3 regions of the Caballeronia sp. INML2 genome follow, and region 3 is predicted to be linked to each of the others. Evidence: predicted binding sites of a transcription regulator. Region 3 holds the regulator's gene; each other region holds the start of a gene.

Region 1 (3,271 bases), on a different contig from region 3:
GCGGGGTGGCGCTATCGCGTGTTCTATCTGCCGGTGCCGTTCGTCGAAGGCCTCGCGCGGGCTATGTCCGGGCGGCATGAATCGGCGCCCTGGTTCTCCGACGACATCATCCGCGATCCCGATCTCGCGCGGCGCCTGGTCGTCGCGCATCGCCTGCTGGAAACCGGCGCGGATCCGCTCGCCGCGGAACTCGCGCTCGTCGATGCCGTGACGACGCTGCTCGGCCGCCACGCCCGCGAGCGCCCGGGCATCGCGCCGCCCGCCGCCGACGCGCATCGCGTCACGACGATGAAATCCCGCCTCGCCGACGATCTGCTCGAACCGGTCACGCTCGCCGAACTCGCGCAGACGGTCGGCCTCTCGACCTTTCACGCGGCGCGTCTCTTCACGCGCGAAACCGGTCTTGCGCCGCACGCATGGCGCAACCAGTTGCGTATCGTGCGGGCGTTGCCGGCGTTGCGCGCGGGCGCCTCCGTGACCGACGTCGCAGCGGCGAGCGGCTTCACCGACCAGAGTCATTTCACGCGCCATTTCAAGCGCACGTTCGGCGTGCCGCCCGGCCGCTGGCGCTGAGCTTCCGGCCAGCCAGGAAAGCGCAAGAACGTACAAGCATGTCGAGCGGCGTCTTGCGTATCCTCGCTTCCATAGGAGGAAATCTTGAAAGCAACACCCGCTCAACGTTCCACACAAACGTCCGGCCATGCGCTGCGCGAATTCGCGGCCGGCGCGCGCGACACCATTCCGATGATGATCGGCGCCGCGCCCTTCGGCGTGATCTTCGGCACGCTCGTCACCGCAAGTCCGCTCACGCTCTGGCATGGCCAGTTGATGTCGCTCGCGGTGTTCGCGGGGTCCGCGCAGTTCATCGCGGTCGGCCTGATCGCGTCTCACGCGAGCTTCGCCGTCGTCTGGGCGACGACGCTCGTCGTCAATCTGCGTCACGTCCTCTATTCGGCGACACTCGCGCCGTATGTCGCGCATCTTCCGCGGCGCTGGCGCTGGGCGCTCGCGGGCTTCCTGACCGACGAAGTCTTCGCCGTCGCCTACGCGCACTATCAGAAGCGCGCGCCGGGCGAAACCGGCCCGCATTACTTCTTCGGCTCCGGCGTCTCGATGTATCTGAACTGGCAGTTGTGGACACTCGTCGGCCTGGTGTTCGGCGCGGCGTTTCCCGGTCTGAAATCGCTCGGCCTCGACTTCGCGATGGTCGCGACGTTCATCGCGATCATCGTGCCGCAACTGGTCGCCGTGCGTTTCGTCGCGGCGGCGCTCGCATCGGGCGTGTTGTCGTTCGCGTGGCAGGGCTGGCCATACAAGCTCGGGCTGCTCGCGGCGGTGTTCGTGGGCGTCGCGGTCGGCATGGTGCTCACGCTGATGGAAAACCGGCCGCACGCGAAGCATCGCCTGAAGAACGCCAAGGAGCGCACGCAATGAACTACATCACGTTGATCCTCGGCATGGCGCTGGTCACGTACACGATCCGCGCCGCCGTGTTCGTGCTGGGCGAGCGCCTGCCGTTTCCGCCGATCGTGCGCACCGCGCTTTCGTACGTGCCGGTGACGGTGCTCACGGCGATCATCGTGCCGATGACCGTCTCGCCGCACGGCAACGAGGCCGAGATCACCTGGCGTAATCCGCAGCTCGTGGCGGCGATCGTGGCGGTCATCGTCTGCGCGCTCACCAAACGGCCGCTTTTAACGATTGCCGTGTCGCTGGCGGTGTTCTTCGTCTGGCAGTTCGCCGTGCTGCGCTAAATGTTTTCCGCCGCTCAACCGTCAATCAGCCGCTAAACGGCTTTCAAAAAGCCTCGAAAAATCCTCAAGTTCCCGGAAAGCGCGCCGATATCAGAAACGAATGGACTCCGCCCCGAGAGGCGGAGCCGAAGGCACTGCCCGCCTCCGAATCAATCGGAAGCGGAACCGGGAACCAACATGCGTCAAATCACCCTTTCGTTTCGCGACGAGACGATCGCTTCGCTGCATCGCGATTTCGAAGCGTTCACGCGTCTGTCGCTGAAGCTGGATCCGCAATTCGTCACGCCGACGTTCGAGGACTTCCTGCGCGCAAAGCTGCTCGACAACGACACCCCGCTCACCGAGCAGGCGGTGCAGCGCATGCTCACGCACGGCCAGTACGCGTGGGCCAAGCGCGCGCTCGACAAGGAGTTTCCCGATGTCGTCGAAATCCTGATCCGTCAGGCGGCCGAGCACGGCTTCGCGTTCGCGATCCGCGCCGACTGGACCGCCGAGGATCTCATCAAGGCGTCGCGTGAATGGGCGACGGCGATCGTCACCGAGGCGAAGGGCGACGTGTCGCAGGTGGACATGCTCGCGGCACAGATCAAATCGGCGGCGGCGGACATTCGCGAAGTCGAGGAAAAAATGCAGACGCCCGCCTTCCGTCTTGCCGATTCGCTGCGCCAGCGCGTGTACGAAACGAAAATTGCCGTGGAGACGAGCATCGGCTCGACCGCGCGCGAGAAGCTCGGCGAACTGCGCTGCCTGCTGCGGCTCGGCATTTTCTATGGGTCGATTCAGAAGCAGGAAGCGCAGCAGGTGCTGGAGTACCTGCGCTCGCTGCGGCCCGAGCTGTTCATCGAAGAGCCTTACGACGGCTTCACGCGCTTCGCCGCCTGGCTGCGCAGCATCTTCGCGCCATCGCCACGCGCGCCGCGAACCTCGCGCGCGCCGCGCTGAACGCGCTTCGCCCTACTCCCACATTCCCTTCAGGCGCGCCGCGATATCGATTCTCGCCTTCGCGGCGGCCGCCAGCCCCGCCGCCGTCGGCGCGGCGGGTGCGATCACCGGCGGCCACGCGGCCGCTTCGAAGTTCTGCATCAGATGCGGCGGGATGAAGCGCGTGCGCTGCGCCCAGACGTGCCTGTCGCCCAGATGCGTCTGGTTGTGCACGTAGAACCGCTGCGGCGTGATGATGTGCAAATCTTCCTTCGCACGTGTCATCGCCACGTAGAGCAGGCGCCGCTCCTCGTCGATTTCCTCTTCGCTGCCCGTGCCCAGATCGGACGGAATGCAGCCGTCCACGCCGTTCAGCACGAACACGTTGCGCCATTCCTGGCCCTTCGCCGAGTGGATGGTCGAGAGAATCAGATAGTCTTCGTCGAGCATCGGCACGCCGGATTCGTCGCTCGTCGCGTCGGGCGGATCGAGCGTGAGCTCGGTGAGAAAGCGCTCGCGCGTGGGATACGTCGACGCGATGCTTTCCATCTGCAGCACGTCGCCGATGCGGATCGCAGCGTCCTCGTGATTGCGCT
Region 2 (3,271 bases), on a different contig from region 3:
TCGTCGAGCACGCGGCCCGGATACAGGTTGACCATCACGGACGCGGTCGGGAGTTCCTTGTCGCGCACGAACACGCTCGGCTTCGGGATCGCCAGATGCACGCGCGCCGACTTCACCGACGAAATCGCGCCGATCGTGCGCTCCAGCTCGCCCTCGAGCGCGCGCTGATAGTTGACCTGCTCGGCGAACTGGCTGATGCCGAACTTCTGGTTGTCCATCAACTCGAAGCCGACCGAGCCACTCTTCGGCAAGCCCTGGCTCGCGAGACGCAGACGCGTTTCGTGAACCTGCTCGGCCGGCACGAGAATGGCGCCGCCGCCGTCGGACAACTTATAGGGAATGTTGCCTTGCTGGAGCGCGGCAACGATTGCGCCGCCGTCCCGATCGGAGAGATTGGAGAAAAGTACGCGGTAGTCCGGCTGGCGCGACCACATGACGAGGCCCGCGACCACCATCGCCAGAATCGCGACGGCCACGATGAGCGGCACGCGCGGATTCGAGCGGAACTGGTTGAGCATCGGCACGCGCTGCGCAAAACCGCCGAAGTCGGCACCGCCCGCGAGTCCCGGGGCCGCGGCCGTGCCGGCTGCCCCCGGTTGTGCGCCCGCCAGGCCCATTCTGGCGTCGGGCGTGATGAGTGAGTTGTTGGGCGTATCCATTTAGCGTCGAAGCTCCGAATCCTGAGGTTCTCCTCCCGCCGCTTCCCGCTTTCCATGTAAGCGGCGGTGGAGGACTTTTCACGATGGGGATTATCCGCAGAAGATTGCAAGTCGATTCGGCGAATAGAGCGGGGTTTTCCCCGTTCTTCCCGCGCTTTGAAAAATCACCGGCTGCTAATCTTTTTCGTACTCGGCGAACCTCCGCAATTGCGTCGCCGAACCCGAGGCCACCGCCCACGCGCGGCGCGGGCCGTCCCGCCTTCGGACGCGTTCCGCCGGCTATTCCCTGTCATCCGGAGTCAACATGAACTTTCCGATCAATCCGCTTTCCGCCGCGCTCTCGGCCATTCAGTCGCTGGCGTCGCAAGCCGCCGGCGGGACGTCCGGTCCCACCAGCGCGTCGGGCGCCGTCTCGGGCCAAAGCGGGACATCGGGCGCGGCAAGCGTCGGCAGTTTCTCCGAAGCGCTGAAATCGTCCATCGACAAGATCAGCGACAACCAGACGAAGGCGCTCGGCGAGGCGCACGCCTTCGAGATCGGCGCGCCGAACGTGTCGCTCAACGACGTGATGGTGGACATGCAGAAGGCGAACGTCGGCCTGCAGTTCGGGTTGCAGGTGCGCAACAAGCTCGTGTCGGCCTACAACGACATCATGCAGATCTCCGTCTGACGGCCGCCCTCTCGCGATCCTGCCCTTCATTCTTGCGACGGCTCTGGAGCCTCGCTTCCTAAAGCTTTGCCGCGTTTCTCCGATAACCCCGATAACGGCACGGCGAACGATGGTTCGCCTGCCTGCACCGGCTTGGCCGGGCGCACACGGATCAGGACGAGAGGCACGGCGTTCCGCTTGAAATGCGGAATGCCGCGGCATCGCATAAGGAGAATCGAGAGATGTATTCCCCAGGACACGCTGGAGCCAACGCCTACGCACGCGTGGGCGTGCAGACAGGAGTGATGGGAGCGAGCCCGCACCGGCTGATCGTGATGCTGTACCAGGGTGCGCGGCAGGCGATCGCGCAGGCCCGCATGCACCTGCATCAGAACAATGTCGGCGCACGCGGCGCGGCGATCAGCAAGGCCATCAGCATCGTCGAGAGCGGTTTGCAGCAGGCGCTCAACAAGGATGCGGGCGGCGAGATCGCGCAGCGGCTGGACGCGCTGTACACGTATATGACGCGCCGGCTGCTCGAGGCGAATCTGAAGCAGAACGAGGCGATGCTCGTCGAGGTCGACAATCTGCTCGCGACGCTCGAGGAAGCCTGGGTGGGAATTGGACCGGAAGTGGCGCAAATGACCGCCGCGCCCGTTTGACGGGATGCGCGTCGACTGCCTGAAAAGAATGAAGACGACACAAGAATATTTCGCCCACTACGAGGCGATTGCCGCGGTTTCCGGCCAGATGCTGGTGGCCGCGCGCGGCGGCGAATGGAGCGAGCTGAAGGCGCTGCAAGGCACCTACCGCGAGTTGGTCGAGCAACTGAAGCAAGTGGATTCGGCCTCGGAACTCGACGAAAGCGCCCGCGCGCGCAAGCTGGACCTCGTGAAGAAGATTCTCGCCGACGACGCCGCGATCCGCGATCTGACGTCGCCGAGCCTCGCGCGTCTGTCGGCGCTTTTCACGGTCAACAGCCCGGCGCGCGTACTGAAAAAAATGATCGGATTGCGCTAGGCGCGGTCCGCGCCCGGCCGTGGCGCATATGAGGATGTGGGCATGACTGGACTCGATACCGCGATCGCATCGTTGCTCGCCAGCCGCACCGAGCTCCTTCTGTCCGCGATTCGCGCGCCGAACGGCGTGAGCGGCAGCGGCGTCACCGGTGCGAGCGTCGGGCAGACGACGACGCAAACGGACATGTTCCAGACCGCCGGCACGCCTGGCGGCGCGGCGGCGCCGGCGGCATCGGCGCAAACCGCGTTCTCCAGCGTCGCGCGCACGCTCGACGCGATCTCGCGATTCGGCGGCGCGACGCCCGCGCTGACCGGCGACGCCCCGCTCTGGCCGACGCCGCCGCGCCCGGCGAGCGCCTTCGCCGCGCTCACGACCGGCCTCTTCGATACCGCGTTCTCTTCCAACGCCGCCGCCGTCGCCGCCGCGCGCGCCGCGACGCAGAACCTGCCGCCGCTGCCTGCCGCCGCGCTCGCGGCCGCGCTGGCGAAAACCGTGGACGAAAGCGGGCTCTTCTACGAATCGCATCTGGTGCAATGGCTCGCGGGCCAGCGCAGCGCAGCGTCGCTCGCCAACGAGCCGCAGGCGCGCGCCGATGCGCGGTCAATGTCCTTGCCGCTCGATCCAGCCAGCGACGCATGGCTCGACGACGCCCGCGCGCCGCAATTCACGCCCGATACGCCCGACTTCCCCGGGCGTCCGGTCCCGACGCCGCAGACGCCGCAGCAAGCCGCCGCGCTCGCGGCGTCGGTGCGCGATGCGCCGCCGTCGGCGCTTTCGAATTCGCAAAACGGCAACGCCGCCGGCGGCGCGAACGCCCAGACGGCGCAGCCGAGCCAGCAGGAATCGGCGCTTCAGGCGTCGGTCGCGGCGGGCATCCATCCGGCGACGCTCAATGTCGTGCGTCAGCAACTCGACGTGCTCGCGAACCAGCAGTTCCGCTGGC
Region 3 (3,271 bases):
ACCGTCACGACCATCGCCGATCAAACCCTGCTCGGGCTCGCGCTCGCGGCGGGCGGTGCGATCGCGCTACCGCTCATCTGGGTGATGTTCTGGTTTCTGATCGGCTCGGGATGCCGATACGGCAAGCGCACGCTCGCCGTGTCGTGCGCGACGGCGCTCATCATCGTGATCGCGCTCGGTATCTGGCAGCCGTGGTGGCGCGCCAATCTTCCCGCCGCGATCGGGCTGGGCTTGAGCGTGCTGGGCGCATCGGTGTATTTGAGCGTGCTCGTCGATCGGCTCGGCAACGCGAATCGCGATCTCGCACGTCAGGCATCGACCGATCCGCTCACCGGTCTGTCCAACCGATACGCGCTCGAGCGGGTCGTCGATCGCGCGATGAGCACGCGCGATGCCGATGGCGACCACGCCGCCGCGCTCCTCCTCATCGACCTCGACGGCTTCAAGGAAGTGAACGATACCTACGGTCACGCCGTCGGCGACATGCTGCTGCAAGCCTTCGCGCAATCGCTCGCGAAGCGCATGCGCAAGACGGACACGATCGCGCGTCTGGGCGGCGACGAGTTCGTCGTGCTCGCGCATCAGGTACGCGATCGCGCGGCGGTGCTGTCGGTGGCCGACAGCATTCACTCGGTGCTCGGCGCGATGACCTCGGTGCAGGAGCGGCCGGTGTCGGTATCGGCGAGCATCGGCGCGTGTCTGCTTTCCAGCGCGACGGCCGCGCAACAATCCGGCATCACCGCCGTGCTGCGCGCCGCCGACCGTGCGATGTATCGCGCAAAAAGTCTCGGCGAAGGGAAAACCGTCTTCGCCGAAACGCGCGACTTCGAAGCGAATTGAATCGACGTGCCCGCATGCAGGCGGGCACCCCGGCTCAAGGCCGGATCACGCCTCGACGCTCGTCCACGCCTGCTCGCGCAGCTTCGTGCGCAGACGCGCGACCGCCTGGCTGTGCAACTGGCACACACGCGATTCGCTGACTTCCATCACCGCGCCGATTTCGCGCAGGTTCAGACCGCGTTCGTAGTAGAGGCTCATCAGCAGCTTCTCGCGCTCGGGCAGCTTGTCGATCGCTTCGATCAACGCACCGCGCAGGCTGTCGTCGAGCAGCGCCGAAAGCGGGTCCGAGCGATCGACGCAATAGCGGTCGAGGAACGGCTCGTCGTCGGCGGAGCGGTCGAAGTCTTCGTAGTAGATCAGCTGGCTGCCGTGCAGATCCTGGAGCATCGACTGATATTCGTCGAGCGGCATGTTCATGTGCTCGGCGATCTCCGTCTCGCTTGCGGAGCGGCCGAGGTTCTGCTCGACCTTGTGCACCGCCGATTCCACTTCGCGCGACGTCTTGCGCATGCTGCGCGGCAGCCAGTCGTTCGCGCGCAGCTCGTCGAGCATCGCGCCGCGAATGCGCTGGCTCGCGTAGGTTTCGAATTGCGCGCCCTGATCTTCCTTGTAGCGGCTCGCCGCGTCCATGAGTCCGATCATGCCGGCCTGGATGAGATCGTCGAGATCGACGCTCGCCGGCATCTTGGCGACGAGCTGAAGCCCCAGTCGGCGAACGAGCGGCGCATATTTCGTCAGGACGTCCGACTGTGAGAGTTTGCCTTGGGCGTTATACATCTTGGTCACCTATCTTGATCACATCGACGCCGTGCTGGTCATTGCAAAGTCGTGAAGCGCGGCCACACGATGCGCCGCCTCCCGCCCGCCCTGTTCAGAGTCGCCAACCGGAATTCGCGCGTCTGGCTGACCGTTCGCCGCGCGCATGTACGGCGCGGGGCGCATCGGCCAGTGCAGGAGCTCCGCCGCAATCGCGCGGTAGTCGCGCGCCGCGGCCGTAGCCGGGAACGCTTCGACTGCGCAGCGTGAAAGCTCCTTCGCCCGAGCGACGCGCGCATCCTCGGACACATACCCTGCCTGCACGAGCGACACGGCCAGATACCGGCTCGCGACGCCCGACAGGTTGTCGAACGCGACCGCCGCGTCGGCCGGGTTCTGCACGTGATTGATGAGCACGCGGAACTGGCCGATCGCATGGGCGTAGTGCAGGCGCTTCATGCACGCATACGCCTCGGTGATCGCCGACGCAGCCACCCGCGTCACGATGAGAAAGTCATGCGCCTGCGCCGCGAGCGTCGACAGTGCGCCGTGACGGTCCAGTTGCGCGTCGATGAGAACGATGTCCGCCGGACCATCGAGCAATGCGCGGCACTGCGCGGCGTCGTGACTGATGCGCTCGTCGCGCGGCGCGGCGATCTGCGAGAAGCCGAACGGCGTGCGCTCGACGACATCGGCGAGCGCGCGGCGGCCCGACATCACAGCGGCGAGCGCGCCTGCATCGGAGAGGCCCAGCATGCGGCTCGCCGAGCCCGCGCCCCGATGCTCGTCGATGACGAGCACATCCTTGCCGTGCACGGACAGCGCCGCGCCGAGATTCACCACCGCCGACGTGCATCCGATGCCCGCCGGCCCGCCCGCCACCGCCACCACGCGCGAACCGGCGCGCGTGAGCAGCCGTCGCAGACCTTCCGCCTGGTCGAGCACGAACTTATCCAAAGTGCACCTCATGCAGTTCGGTCGTGGCGCGCGCGGACAGTGCGGAGAGCAGCGCCGGCACTTCTTCGTCCTGCGGCACGAACGGCGAGCCGTCGCGCGGAATGCAGAACGCGCTCTTGATGAGGAAACGCTTGGTCGCGACGTACAGGTTCTCCGGTACCTTCTGGCCGGTCGACACGTAATGCACCGGCAGCTTGTAGCGGATGACGGTATCGAGCACGCCGCCGAGATTCGTCGCTTCGTCGAGCTTGGTCAGGATGCAGCCCGCGAGCGGCGGCTGATCCGCCGCGCTCTTGTATGCCTGCACGACTTCGTTGAGCGTGTCGCCGTGGCTCGTCGCGTTGAGCAGCAGGATGCGCTGCACCGGATGGCCCGCGCCGCACAGCATCGCGATCTGGTCCGAGACCATGCGGTCGCGCTGGCTCATGCCGATCGTGTCGATCAGCACGATATGTTTGTTGCGCAGCTCGGAAAGCGCGAGCTGCAGGTCGGCGGCGTCCTTCACCGCGTGCACCGACACGCCGAGGATCTTGCCGAAGATGCGCAACTGCTCGTGCGCGCCGATCCGGTAGCTGTCGGTCGTGAGCAGCGCGACCTTGCTCGCGCCGAAGCGCATCACGCAGCGCGCCGCGAGCTTCGCCGTGGTCGTCGTCTTGCCGACGCCCGTCGGGCCCATCAGCGCGAACACGCCGCCGCGCTCCATCAGCGCGTCTTCGCT

Evidence for each region. The regulator FliA, encoded in region 3, starts transcription of late flagellar genes. The targets are predictions, from matches to a motif close to CTAAAGTTTNNNNNNNNNNNGCCGNTA.
Region 1: NCT32_RS09855 (DUF4088 family protein) is a predicted target of FliA. The motif match lies at 1,818-1,844, and genes of this name have one in related genera.
Region 2: fliS (flagellar export chaperone FliS) is a predicted target of FliA. The motif match lies at 1,388-1,414, and genes of this name have one in related genera.

The regions. Positions count from the first base shown of each region.
Region 1 covers NZ_JALQDH010000023.1:288,542-291,812, forward strand. The annotation lists gene NCT32_RS09840 (AraC family transcriptional regulator) at 1-573, shown strand, start outside; gene NCT32_RS09845 (AzlC family ABC transporter permease) at 745-1,434, shown strand; gene NCT32_RS09850 (AzlD domain-containing protein) at 1,431-1,754, shown strand; gene NCT32_RS09855 (DUF4088 family protein) at 1,932-2,696, shown strand; gene NCT32_RS09860 (ATP-dependent helicase) at 2,709-3,271, opposite strand, start outside.
Region 2 covers NZ_JALQDH010000038.1:75,882-79,152, reverse strand. The annotation lists gene fliF (flagellar basal-body MS-ring/collar protein FliF) at 1-659, opposite strand, end outside; gene fliE (flagellar hook-basal body complex protein FliE) at 964-1,329, shown strand; gene fliS (flagellar export chaperone FliS) at 1,551-1,970, shown strand; gene NCT32_RS13260 (flagellar protein FliT) at 1,999-2,328, shown strand; gene NCT32_RS13255 (flagellar hook-length control protein FliK) at 2,371-3,271, shown strand, end outside.
Region 3 covers NZ_JALQDH010000040.1:29,940-33,210, forward strand. The annotation lists gene NCT32_RS13500 (GGDEF domain-containing protein) at 1-840, shown strand, start outside; gene NCT32_RS13505 (RNA polymerase sigma factor FliA) at 886-1,617, opposite strand; gene NCT32_RS13510 (hypothetical protein) at 1,636-2,553, opposite strand; gene flhF (flagellar biosynthesis protein FlhF) at 2,546-3,271, opposite strand, start outside.